One region of the Erysipelothrix larvae genome, then DNA from elsewhere that is predicted to be linked to it. Evidence: predicted binding sites of a transcription regulator. Region 1 holds the regulator's gene; each other region holds the start of a gene.
What was found. Region 1 encodes HrcA, which represses chaperone genes, less so after heat shock. Its sites were predicted from a motif close to TTTTAGCACTNNNNNNNNNNNAGTGCTAAAA; they were not measured.
Positions count from the first base shown of each region.

Region 2: the regulator HrcA is predicted to act here: its motif matches at 1,969-1,999, upstream of AOC36_RS10010 (lactonase family protein).
Region 3: the regulator HrcA is predicted to act here: its motif matches at 1,581-1,611, upstream of AOC36_RS03455 (Hsp20/alpha crystallin family protein).

Region 1 covers NZ_CP013213.1:1,184,558-1,189,330, reverse strand. Annotated here, with positions in the region: gene AOC36_RS05500 (FtsW/RodA/SpoVE family cell cycle protein) at 1-574, shown strand, start outside; gene rsmD (16S rRNA (guanine(966)-N(2))-methyltransferase RsmD) at 571-1,107, shown strand; gene hrcA (heat-inducible transcriptional repressor HrcA) at 1,204-2,232, shown strand; gene grpE (nucleotide exchange factor GrpE) at 2,219-2,746, shown strand; gene dnaK (molecular chaperone DnaK) at 2,759-4,552, shown strand; gene dnaJ (molecular chaperone DnaJ) at 4,578-4,773, shown strand, end outside.
Region 2 covers NZ_CP013213.1:2,157,917-2,162,689, reverse strand. Annotated here, with positions in the region: gene AOC36_RS10015 (deoxyribonuclease IV) at 17-856, opposite strand; gene AOC36_RS10010 (lactonase family protein) at 940-1,908, opposite strand; gene AOC36_RS10005 (6-phospho-beta-glucosidase) at 2,080-3,438, shown strand; gene AOC36_RS10000 (MurR/RpiR family transcriptional regulator) at 3,512-4,351, opposite strand; gene AOC36_RS09995 (hypothetical protein) at 4,744-4,773, shown strand, end outside.
Region 3 covers NZ_CP013213.1:755,367-760,139, reverse strand. Annotated here, with positions in the region: gene AOC36_RS03460 (CCA tRNA nucleotidyltransferase) at 1-985, opposite strand, end outside; gene AOC36_RS03455 (Hsp20/alpha crystallin family protein) at 1,111-1,515, opposite strand; gene gpmA (2,3-diphosphoglycerate-dependent phosphoglycerate mutase) at 1,748-2,503, shown strand; gene gndA (NADP-dependent phosphogluconate dehydrogenase) at 2,546-3,964, shown strand; gene zwf (glucose-6-phosphate dehydrogenase) at 3,957-4,773, shown strand, end outside.

The DNA.
Region 1 (4,773 bases):
CCTGATGTTTTTATCCGTTACCGAATTAGGTATGGAAGTGATGAAGTTTGTTCATATCAGTGATTATATGATAAATCGATTTAAAACAAGTTTTGACCCTTTTGCAGATCGCTATGGACCTGGAATGCAAATATTTAACGGACTTGCTGCCTTTGTACAAGGGGGATGGTTTGGTGTTGGGTATGGAAAAGGATTCTTAAAATACAGCTATATCTTTGCAGTAGAAACCGATTCAATTCTTGCTTCAGTAGTTGAAGAGCTTGGTGTCATCTTTGGATTTTTACCAATATTCATTGGTTATGTGGTAATTGTGTTTGAGCTCATGAAAAATGCATTATTTATTAAAAATGAAAAAGACCGCATCATCTTAGTAGGTACAATTGCCTATATATTCTTCCATTTCTTCTTGAATGTTGGAGGCGTCACTGCACTCATTCCATTAACGGGGGTACCGTTGCTTTTTATCTCAGCAGGGGGATCTAGCCGTCTTGCAATTATGATGGCGATTGGATTATGTCAAAATGTAATTGCTAGAAATGCAGAATCGACAAAGATTCAAAATAGTAAATCATGAGAATCATTGCAGGAACCTATGGCTCACGAAAACTCTTCACATTGCCTGGAGATAACACTAGACCCAGCTCTGATCGTCTAAAAACAGCGCTTTTCAGCAAGATTGGTCCTTACTTTGATGGGGGAACCGGTTTGGATGTGTTTGCAGGCAGTGGTGCTGTTGGGCTTGAAGGGTTAAGTCGAGGGTTAGATTTTGTGACCTTTATTGAAAAAGAAAAATCCGCAGTGGGGATCATCAAAAAAAATATCCAGGCATTGGGAGTGACAGCCCAAACAAACGTTCTATCTGGTGATGCACGGGTTGTTACGCAAAAGATGTCTCAGCAATTTGATTTTATTTTTATGGATCCACCATATGCGTATGAAAATACGCTTGAAATCGCCCAAAACTTAGAAAAATGTGTTAAAATAGGTGGGATCATGATTATTGAAACGGATAAGAAACATAGTTTACCCGATACAATTGGATCCTTAATTAAAACAGATCAACGCGATTATGGCGTTGCACGATTACATACATATGAAATGCGATAAGCATTTCTTTTTCTTTTTAGCACTCAAATGTTGACAGTGCTAATTATTTTGATTATAATTATCACGTAGCATATAAGAGTGCTAGGAGGCGATGTGATGCTAACTCCAAGAAAAGTTGAAATCTTTAAAGCGATTGTCAAAGAGTTCATTACAACAGCTGAACCCGTTGGCTCTAAATTGTTGATTGAAAAGTACCAAATGCCGTATTCTTCAGCTACGATTCGTAATGAGATGCAAGACCTTGAAAAACTTGGGTTATTGGAAAAAACTCATACATCAAGTGGACGAGTCCCATCAAGCAAGGGATATCGTTTTTATGTAGAACATTATATGGAAGAGCAAGCGAATGTTGGAATTGAACATGCGATTACACGTATTTTTCAAGATCGTAAAGTTGGTCTTGAAGAGGCGATTAAGCAAAGTGTTAATATCCTAACTCAAATGACAAACCTCACATCAATGGTGTTAGGTCCCAGCTCAAATCAAGAGCGTCTAGAGAATGTTCAGCTGATTCCTGTCAACGATCGAAGTGCAATTGCGATTTTTGAAACTGAAAATGGACATGTAGAACATCGAATCTTCAATTTTGAATATTCTGTTAATGTGGATGAAATGCAAGCTTGTACAACAATTTTAAATGACAGACTTGTAGGAACGCCTTTATCAGAAGTAGTTGAGAAGATGGAAAGCCTGAAGCCTCTTCTATCACAGCGTTTAACGCAATATGAAATGCTGTTTGAAGCGTTTGTTGGAGCGTTTATGAAATTTGCTCAAGAAGAAGTTTATGCTTCAGGGCAATCCAACATGCTATATCAACCCGAGTTCTCTGATATTCATAAATTACGTGAATTAATGGAAATGTTGGAAAACTCACAGATGTGGAAAGAGTTGTCAATGTCACACGACAATCTGCGCCTTCGTAAAGGTGATCACAGTGAACTCGTTTGGATTGATGATATGGCTGTTGTTTCAGGATCTTTTGTCCTTGATGATGACCAAGAACACACACTGATGGTTGTCGGTCCAAGTAGAATGGAATATGGACGTGTTGTTTCGCTCGTTGAGTTTGTAACAACAATGATAGAAAAAGTCTATGGGAAAGGTGGCAATGATGAGCAAGAATAAGAAAAAAGCTGAAGAAAAAGAGCTCAAAAAGAATGATGAAGCAACGCTTGATCCAATTGTTGAAGCTTTAATGAAAGAAAATGAAGAATTAAAAACAGCATTAGAAGTAAGTAAAAATGATTACCTAAAAGTATTTGCAGATGCAGATAACATGAAAAAACGGTTAGAACGTGACTATGATTTATCCATGAAATATCGCGTTCAAACATTTGCACATTCGATTTTACCAGCGATTGATAATCTTGAAAGAGCCTTGAATCAAGAGGTGGTTGAAGGGCAATCATATCGTGATGGTGTGAAGATGATCTATGATCAAATTCTTGAAGCACTAAAACAAGAGGGTGTTGTGCAAATTGATGCATTAAACAAACCCTTTGACCCAAACATTCATCAAGCACTGGTTGCTGAAGCAGTAGAAGGGGTAGAACCCAATACAGTGGTTGAAGAATTTCAACGTGGGTATATGATTAAAGATAGAGTATTACGCGCTAGTTTAGTTAAGGTAAGCGAATAGGAGGAACTAACAATGAGCAAAATTATAGGAATTGACTTAGGTACTACCAACTCATGTGTAGCAATCATGGAAGGTGGCGAATCAAAAGTCATCACAAACCCTGAAGGAAATCGTACAACACCTTCAGTTGTAAGTTTTAAAAATGGTGAGAGAATCGTAGGGGACGCTGCAAAACGTCAAGTCGTTACTAACCCTAACTCAGCAGTATCGGTTAAACGTTTAATGGGTACCGATAAAAAGATTGAACTTGAAGGAAAAAATTATACACCTCAAGAAGTTTCCGCAATGATCTTAGGATATATTAAATCCTATGCAGAAGACTATCTTGGTGAAAAAGTAACACGTGCGGTTATTACTGTTCCTGCTTACTTTAACGATGCACAACGTCAAGCAACTAAAGATGCAGGTAAAATCGCAGGTCTTGATGTAGAACGTATCATTAACGAACCTACTGCAGCAGCATTAGCATTTGGTATCGACAAAACAGACACAGAACAAAAAGTCTTAGTATTTGACCTTGGAGGAGGAACCTTCGACGTTTCAATTCTTGAACTTGCGGATGGTACATTCGAAGTATTATCGACAGCTGGTGATAATGAATTGGGTGGTGATGACTTTGACCACATCGTTGTTGATTACCTTGTTGATGTTTTCAAAAAAGAAAATGGCATTGACTTAAAAGCAGATAAAATGGCAATGCAACGTTTAAAAGAAGCTGCTGAAAAAGCGAAAAAAGACTTATCAGGAATGGTAAACACTCAAATTAGCTTACCATTTATCTCAGCAGGTCCTTCAGGTCCATTACACTTAGAAACAACACTTACACGTGCTAAGTTTGACGAAATGACAAAACAACTTGTAGAACGTACTTTAGGACCAGTTCGTCAATCACTTAAAGATGCTGGGCTAACACGCAATGATATTCACCAAGTATTATTAGTAGGTGGTTCAACACGTATTCCTGCGGTTGTAGAAGCAGTGAAAAAAGAATTAGGTAAAGACCCTAACAAATCTGTAAACCCTGATGAAGTTGTTGCAATGGGTGCTGCAATTCAAGGTGGTGTTATTGCAGGTGATGTTAAGGATGTATTGTTACTTGATGTTACACCATTATCACTTGGTATTGAAACAATGGGTGGTGTTATGACCGTCTTAATTGACCGCAATACAACAATCCCAACATCAAAATCACAAATCTTCTCAACAGCTGCTGATAGCCAACCAGCTGTAGACATTAACGTATTACAAGGTGAACGTCCGATGGCTAAAGACAACAAACAATTGGGTCTTTTCAAATTAGATGGAATTGCACCCGCACCACGTGGTGTTCCTCAAATCGAAGTAACCTTTGATATTGACGTAAATGGTATTGTTAACGTATCAGCACTTGATAAGGGAACAAACAAAAAACAATCCATCACGATTTCTAACAGTTCAGGATTAAGCCAAGACGAAATTGATCGCATGGTTCGTGAAGCTCAAGAACATGCTGATGAAGATGCTAAGCTTAAAGAAACAGCTGAAGTACGTAACCGTGCTGAACAATTCATTCATCAAATTGATGACACATTGAAAAATGAAGAAGCAAATGTTCCGGAAGATCAAAAAGCTGAAGTACAAAAATTACGTGATGAACTTCAAGAAGCACTTGATAACAACGATACCGACAGCTTGAAGACAAAACTTGATGCACTTGAACAAGCAGCTCAAGCAATGGGTCAAGCAATGTATCAAAATGCTGAACAAAGTAATGAATCAAATCCAGCTGATGATGTTGTTGATGCTGAATTTGAAGAAAAGAATTAGTCGATAGGACTTGCGGAGGTGACTTATGGCTCAAAAGAAAGATTATTATGAGATACTCGGTGTCAACAAGTCCGCAAGTGATGCGGAAATAAAAAAAGCATATCGTAAACTCGCAAAACAATATCACCCTGATGTTAACAAATCAGAGGATGCTTCTGAGAAGTTTAAAGAAGTTCAAGAAGCATATGATATCTTAAGTGATTCAACCAAACGTGCGCAAT
Region 2 (4,773 bases), 970 kb from region 1:
GGTCATGAAAACGAGGTTATGTGGTATGTTTTCGAAGCTTTCTTAGAAGATCAATCTCGTGTTTGTAACCCTCAATCTCATTGGGTGTCTCTAAATAGAATGGTAAATGTCTGAGTTTCGGGTGATTAATGATGCGATTGAAGGCATCAATTCCAAGGGACCCTTGGCCAATCTTCTCATGACGATCTTTATGCGAAGCAAAGGGGTTTTTGCTGTCGTTGATATGAATTGCATGAAGTTTGTTTAACCCAATGATTGAGTCAAAGGCGTCAAGAACACCATCAAGGTCATTCACAATATCATACCCAGCATCATACACATGACAGGTATCAAGGCATACACCGATTTTGTCTTTGAAGTGGATTCCTTGGATAATTGCATCGAGCTCTTCAAAACTTCTTCCCACTTCACTGCCTTTTCCCGCCATGGTTTCTAATAAAACGATGGTTGTTTGGTCTTCAGTGATTATGCGATTTAAGTGGTCGATGATCATAGGAATCGCAACATCAACCCCTTGACCAACATGACTTCCAGGGTGGAAGTTATAGAGACTACCAGGAATGAAGCTCATGCGGTATAAATCATCACGCATCACTTCCTCGGCATATTCACGAACATACGCCTTATCGGAACATGGGTTTAAGGTATAGGGTGCATGCGCAAGGACATGGGTAATACCGTAATGGTTTGCAAGTGTATTGAATTGATGGATATCCTCAATGTTTAGAGGTTTTGCTTTACCACCCCGTGGGCTCCGTGTGAAAAACTGAAATGTATTGGCGTTGATTGACTTGGCTTCTGTTGCAAGGTGAGCATAGCCTTTAGAAAATGATTGATGACAACCGATGATGAACATAAAATCCTCCTAATTTATAATAAGAATATTATAACCTAAATTGAACCGTATAAAAATAAAAGAACCCAAGTGGGTTCTTAGTGTTATCGTATGAAATGTACACACACTGCTTCAGGAGCGTTGAAATCGGTTGAAACAACTTCAAGAAGTCCGCTTTCTTTATCACGTTTTAGGACACTGATGTTATCGGTGTCTTTATTCGCAACAAGTAAGTAACCTTGATCAGGTGTGATGTCGAAATCACGCGGGTGTTTTCCCCCAGCAGTAATGTTTTGAATCATTGTTAATGAAGCATCATCATTGACTTCAAAGACACTGATTGAATCATGACCACGATTTGATGCATACACAAATCTTCCATCATCAGAAATGCGAATTGCTGCCCCACTTTTCACGTCTTGTTGTGATGCAGGGAGTGTGGAGAGTGTTTGGATGTGAGTGAATTCAAACTCATCATCTTTTAATACAATGATTTCACTTGAAAGTTCACCAAACACATAGATTACAGGTTGAGTTGGATGGAATGCGATGTGACGCGGTCCAAATCCTTTAGGTGTAATATAGGTTGAAATCTCATTGAGTAAACGATACTTATGAACCATATCAAGACCTAAATCACACACATACAAATCTTTTGTATGTGGATGGGTTCTTACATAGTGAGCATGAGACCCTTCACCATAATGCAACGTTTTATCTAAAAGACCTTTTTCATACGCATGAACGAGTCCCATGTGATAGTTTGCGTCAAAGGTAGTGTCTGTAGCTTCATCATAATGTACATAACATGGTGGATTTCCATCTTGAGCATATGTAGCTACCTGTGTTGGTGGTGTTGTGTTTAAATCAAATACATGAATTCCCCCTTGTCCATTCACATCCGCAACACTAAACAAACGGTTTGTTGGTTTATGTGTGTCCAGATATGTAGGGTTATTTGTTTCCACAAGCAATGAAAGATTGCCAAGTGTCCCGGTGTTTGAATCAAAATCTGCGGTATATATACCCTTACTGTCTTTCTTTGTATAGGTACCAATAAATACTTTGTGCATTAGTAAAGCCTCCCTTTTGAGATTATTATAGCACACCCTTGTGGAAATAAATTTCATGACTCTTAGCACTAAGAAGTAAATTGTGAAATCATGGTGCAAATTAGCGGATTTAATTGATTTACAGTGGATTCAACCGTTACAATGAGTTTATGAAAAACCAGGAGGAACACTATGAGTAAGAAACTAAAGATTGTTACTATCGGTGGTGGAAGCAGTTATACACCAGAATTATTTGAAGGACTTATTAATCGTCAAGATCGCTTGAACATTCGCGAAATTTGGTTGGTTGATATTGAAGACGGGCGTGAAAAACTTGAAATCGTTGGCGCAATGGCGAAACGTATGGTTGAAGCTGCAGGTCTTGATTGGGATGTTCATTTGACACTAAACCGTCGTGAAGCATTAAAAGATGCGGATTTCGTGACAACACAATTCCGTGTAGGGCTCCTTGATGCGCGAATTCGCGATGAAAGAATTCCAGCTAAGTATGGTATGTTAGGGCAAGAAACAAATGGTGCTGGCGGAATCTTCAAAGCATTTAGAACAATTCCTGTAATTTTAGATATTATTAAAGATATGAAAGAACTTTGTCCTGATGCATGGCTTGTTAACTTTACAAACCCAGCAGGTATGGTGACAGAAGCTGCAATCAAAGTAGGTGGATGGAAACGCACTGTTGGACTTTGTAATGTACCAATTGGTTCTTATAAGATGAACCATGAAGCAATGGGTTATGACAAAGATGATGAAAAACTATTCCATAAGTATGCAGGGTTGAACCACTTCCACTGGCATCGTGTATGGGATGTTGATGGTCGTGAAGTAACACAAGACATCATTGATGTATTGATGGATCCTGAAAGTGAAATCACGAAGAAACATATGGTTAAGAACATCAAAGCACTTAACTTCTCAATGGAACAAGTAAAAGACCTTGGTATGATTCCATGTGGATACCACCGTTATTACTATATTGAAGAAGGGATGCTTGAAGAAGCACTTGAAGCATATGAAAAAGGCGAAACACGTGCACAAGTTGTTAAGAAAACTGAAGCAGAACTCTTTGAACTTTACAAAGATCCTAAGCTTAACTACAAACCAGAACAATTATCAAAACGTGGTGGTGCACACTACTCAGATGCTGCATGTGAATTAATTGCATCGATTGCGAATGATTCACGCACTGTAATGGTTGTTTCAACACAAAACAATGGAACAATCACAGACTTACCATATGACTGTATTGTGGAAGTGTCCAGTGTAATTACAGCACACGGAGCAGAACCATACAACTGGGGATCATTCCCTTCAGCTGCGCGCGGTCAACTTCAACTTATGAAAGCAATGGAAGAAGTTGTTATTGAAGCTGCAGTAAGTGGAAGCTATGCAAAAGCAATCCAAGCATTCACAATTAATCCATTAATTCGTTCAGGTGAAAAAGCACTTGAAATGTTGAATGAAATGTTGATTGAAAACAAAGATTACTTACCACAATTCAAAGAAACAATTGAAGCTTTAGAAAGCAAATAATAAACGTAGACCTCATCTTCTTGATGGGGTTTTCTTATGTGTTGATAAAAAAAACAAAAACTTTCGTCTTTGTTTAGTAGTTTGATGCAAATTTTAGGAGTTGTTGATACTTATCATAATTCAATGAGAACATCAGCGCAAACAATAAGTCGATAACCAGTTGCATTGCTGCACGAGAAGAGAATGCCGCCATTTTATGGATGAGTTCTTCTTGGGGTGGAACGTGGATGACTTTATCTGCCAATTTTGATAGTGGGTTTTCTTGCGGCCCTGTAAGAAGGATGGTTTTGACGCCATTCTTTTTAAGTGCCTGCATAATTCGGATATTTTCACCACTTGAACCATAGTATGAAACAACGAATGCAACACTATCTGGTGATTGTGTTAATGAACTCATCAATTGGAATCCATTTTGAGTTTCAACCGTAACACTTACACCAATGCGTAACAGTTTATACTGAAAGTCTTGAGCAATTAACAGTGATTGACCGCTCCCATATACATGGATACGCTCTGTTTCAACTAAGAGCTTCGCAACTTCTTCAAGCTCATGAATATCAAGTTTATTATAGGTGTCCATCATTGCTTGAATGTTCAAATTAAGAATGTTTTTCACAACTGTGTTTGAAGAATCATTGGGGGCAAAAGGAACATTATCGTGGATACGTGTTCGCGTTAAGTTTGATGTACTTAACTCACTTGCTAGTAAAATCTTAAATTCTGAAAATCCATCGGTTTTCACTTTCCTGCAAAAACGTGTAATGGTTGCGGCACTTGAATAAGTTGCCTCCGCAAGATCGTGGATTGTCATATTTGTTGTCTTATGGGGGTTTTCTAAGATATAGGCAGCAATGACTTTTTCAGAATCAGAAAAAGCTTCAGCTTCCTTTAAGCGGTCGGTTAGTAAAATCACAGTAAATCACCTCTAGGCATATTATACATTATTTATTGAGAGACTTGTTAAAAAAATAGCCAGAGGATCATACAATCTATGATAATGGATCATGATTAATCAATCCTTGGTGAACAAATGGGACGTTTTGGTAACTCCAAACCAAAAACAACCAGTCTCAACACTTTCCTAAAACGTATCGAGCTAAATATAAACAAGATACAGAACATTCCTGACATATTGAAAGAAGATGATAAAAACGAGGGACTAATTGAAGTTGACGACTATAACTGTCGTATACTCTTGGTATGATCACCATATAGACACAAAAGTCCAAAGACTTACGGTAGAGATGTTCAAGATGACATCATGAACACCTGTATTCTGGACGCGTAAAATATGGAGGCGATTATATGAGTGTGATTAATACATACAAGCATCAT
Region 3 (4,773 bases), 430 kb from region 1:
GTTGGCGTGAATCCCCCAAATCAACATCATGCATTGCAATCATGTTTAAAATATATTTGCGTAGTTTTGATTCGAGATGCCATCCTTCAAGATAATCTTTCGCAATTTCACAGCTCGCTTGAGCGTGCCCTGGAAAACGGGAACGATTATCAACAAAAATTCGCGTATTCAATTTCCCTAAATCATGGAATAATGCCACAATCTTTAAGTCAATGGATTCAACACCTTGAATCACATGCAAGGTATGATCATACAAATTATAGATGTGATAGGGATTATCCTGACTAAACGTTTGAGCACGATTGAGTTCTGGGATTAAGGTACAAAGACACTGCGGGTATGCGGTATTTACATCTAAGAAATATTGTCCCATTAGCATCTTAAACAATTCATTTTTTGTCCAATGTTTCTTATAATCTCCCAGTAGATGCATGTGTGACAAAGCGGCTTCTAGGGTGTTTGGTTCAACAGAGAAATTTGATTGGCTCATAAACCGGAACAATCGCACGATTCGCAGTGGATCTTCAGAAAACTTAAAGTATGGATCGCAGACTGTTTTCAATTGATTTTTTTGTAAATCATTGAGTCCGCCTACTAAATCAATCACCCCTTTGTCGGGATGATATAATAAGGCATTGATGGTGAAATCACGACGAAAGACATCTTCAATCATGGAATCAACCAATTTCACATGTGAAGGATGGCGTTTGTCTCGATAATCGGATTCCTTTCGAAAATGTGTGATGTCGAAGGATTCTTCACCTTGCTTAAAAGCAATGGACCCGTATGCTTCATTGGTTATACAATTCATTTCTTGAAATAAATCTACAAGACTTTGATACGGCGCATTGGTACAGATGTCAATATCATACGATCGATGTTGCATCAACATATCGCGAACAAATCCACCAACGATATACGCCTCAAATCCAGCTTCATTTATTTTATTTAAGATACTTTGTGTTTCAAAAGAAACAGTACTCATCGTGTGATCACCTACTTAAGGATATTATATCATTCTCAGTCTCAATACCTGTAAAAAAAGAAGGCACTTTTTAAGAATGTCATCAAATAATCAAAAAAAGAGGGAAAATCCCTCTTCAATTTGTGCTATTTTACTTCAATCTTACGAGTATCAGCGGTTTCTTGATGAATAATTGGTAAAGTGATCTTAAGTACCCCATTATCATACGATGCATTAATTTCATGTGCATTGACATCACTGAATCGAATTTGACGATTGAATCGCTTTACCTGACGTGAACGATAGTAATAATTTTTCTTCGAGGTATCTTCTACTTCTTCATTGCGTTCAGCACTGATTGTAAGGATGTCTCCTTTAAAATCAAGGCTAATGTCTTCTTTGTCAAATCCAGGGATATCTGCTTCTACAACAAAGGCATTGTCTTTTCTATAAATATCAATGTCTTTTCCATACGTGAAGTTTGAAAATACATCATCATTGAAAAATGATTCGATTAAGTTTTGTGGTCTGCGTGTTACTTGGTTTCTCATAATTTGCCTCCTTTTAGCACTCTAAGTACCTGTGTGCTAACTTACAGTATTAATATATCACTCTGTTTTAGCACTGTCAAGTGTTAAGTGCTAAAATGATGAATATTTGATAGTTTTTTCCGTTAAATCAGCGAATTTTTACAGTTTACTCATTATTCATAGAATTTAAAGGTGATGAACTTTCAAAATAAGTTCATATGAGTTAAAATGAACGTAAACGGAGGGATAAAATATGACAAAATTAGTACTTATTCGTCATGGCGAAAGCGCATGGAATAAAGAAAATCGTTTTACCGGCTGGACTGATGTTGATCTAACAGAAAAAGGAATTGAAGAAGCAATTCAAGGGGGGAAACTTCTAAAAGAAGCTGATTTTGACTTTGACATTGCATACACGTCGTATTTAAAACGTGCAATTCATACTTTAGACCGCGTCTTAAATGAACTTGACCGTGTATGGCTTCCAGTTCATAAACACTGGAGATTGAACGAACGTCACTATGGTGCGTTACAAGGATTAAATAAGCAAGAAACTGCTGAGAAATATGGGGATGAACAAGTACTCCTTTGGAGGCGCTCCTTTAATGTATTACCACCAGAATTAAATCTTGATGATCCACGTGCACCACGTAACGATGAAACCTATCGTGATGTTGAAGATAAATCAACCTTGCCTTTAAATGAATCTCTTGAAACAACCATTCAACGGGTGCTTCCTTATTGGAACAATGAGATCAAACCGAAGATGGTTGAAGGGAAACGTGTCTTGATTGTTGCCCATGGCAATTCAATTCGAGCACTTGTGAAACACTTAGAAAAACTTTCTGAAGAAGAAATTATGGGTGTTAACATTCCTACAGGAATTCCACTTATCTATCAATTTGATGATTATTTCAACATTATCGATAAGTATTACCTCGGCGATCAACAAGCCATTGAGGCGAAAATGAAAGCTGTGGCAGCTCAAGGTTCATCAAGAAAAGATTGATTTGTTGAACTTTTACTATAAAATATATTCAGGAGGATTTTTATGAATAAAAATGATATTGGCGTTATTGGTATGGCCGTAATGGGTTCAAACCTAGCATTAAACATCCGTGATCACGGATATGAGGTTGCAATCTATAATCGGACGACTTCGGTAGCAGAGAAAGTAATTGAAGAGAATCCCGATGCAGGATTACACATGTACAAAGACATTCAGGATTTTGTTGACTCGCTATCATCACCACGTAAAATTATATTAATGGTCCAAGCTGGACGTGCTGTTGATCTTGTAATTGATCAACTGCTCCCACTTCTTGATGAAAATGATATCATCATGGATGGTGGTAATTCATTTTTCAAGGATACGATTCGACGTTACCACGCTGTAACTGAAAAGAAACTTCGCTATCTCGGAGTTGGTATTTCCGGTGGTGAAGAAGGTGCACGTTTTGGTCCGTCAATTATGCCAGGTGGAAGTCTTGACGCGTATCAAGAAGTTGCATCAATCCTCACTGATATTTCTGCGAAAAAAGATGGTGAACCATGCTGTGTCTACCTTGGAGACAATGGTGCAGGGCATTATGTAAAAATGGTTCACAATGGTATTGAATATGCAGATATGCAATTAATTGCGGAAAGCTATGCCTTATTAAAACATGTGGGTGGTCTTACCAATGAAGAACTTCACTATGTGTTTGAAACCTGGAATAATGGTGAACTGGATAGCTTCTTGATTGAAATCACCGCTCAAATCTTTAAAACAATTGATCCAGAGACTGGAAAACATCTTGTGGATGTGATTCTTGATCGAGCGGGTCAAAAAGGAACGGGTAAATGGACTGCAGAAGAAGCCTTAAATACAGGCACTGATGCATCCCTACTGGCTTCATCGGTATTCTCACGCTTCATGTCATCACAAAAAGACATTCGTACTAAGGCGAGTGACATGTTGAAATTCAACGGCAAAAACGTGCATCCTGAAGATAAGAATGCATTTGTAGAGTCTGTTCGTAAAGCCCTCTATGCAAGTAAGATTATTGCATATGCACAAGGGTTTGACTTGATGCGTCATGCATCAAAAGAATATGGTTGGACGCTTCATTATGGTGAAATTGCGAAGATATTCCGCGAAGGATGCATTATCCGTGCGAAGTTCCTTAATAAAATTACCGATGCTTATACTACAAATCCAGAGCTTGAAAACTTATTGTTCGATGCTTCATTTAATCAATCAGTGTATAACTATCAACCAGAGTTAAGAAATGTCTTATCGCTTGCGATTCAAAACGGTATTAGTGTCCCTGCATTTACCAATGCATTGAGCTACTACGATGCAATTCGTACAAAAGATTCAAGTGCAAACCTAATTCAGGCACAACGTGACCTCTTTGGAGCACATACCTTTGAACGTACGGACAAGGAAGGGACATTCCATTTTGAATGGAGTGACTCAAATGAATAATCCTAACACAATTATTACCATTTTTGGGGGAACTGGAGATTTAACCTACCGAAAACTGTTACCTGCTTTTTACAATTTGGTACATGGTAATAAGTTTAGCGCATCTTCACATATTGTCATTGTAGGTCGGCGTGATTTCACAACCGAATCCTATCGTGAACAACTGAGACCTTGGATTGAATCCAACAGTCGCTATTCAGTGAATGATGCCGTATTTGATCAGTTTTTAAATCACATACACTATATCAAAATAACATTCACAGAGTTTGAAGGGTATCCACATTTAAGGGACTTTTACAGTTCATTGGATAAAAGTGATGGCATCGTCCATCAACACTTATTCTATTTCGCAGTATCCCCTTCTTACTTTGTGACAATTGCAAATCATCTCAATAAAGCTGGTTTAGCTGATGAAGCACGTTTAATCATTGAAAAACCTTTTGGGAATGATTTAAAGTCTTCAATAGCCATTAATGAAGCTTTAGAACAGCTGTTTAATCCAGAGAACATCTTTCGCATTGATCATTATTTAGCCAAAGAAATGGTTCAAAATATCTTAACCTTACGGTTTGAGAATGCACTGTTTGAAAGTGTATGGAATGCAGATATGATTGATAACATTCAAATATCCGCAACTGAGACTGTTGGTGTTGAGAGCCGTGGAAATTTCTATGATACAGTCGGGGCATTAAAAGATATGATTCAATCACATCTGCTTCAAGTCTTATCCATTGTGACCATGGAAAAACCGCTATCTTTAGATGCAACTGATCTTCATACAATGCAAGAAAATGCATTAGATGCATTTA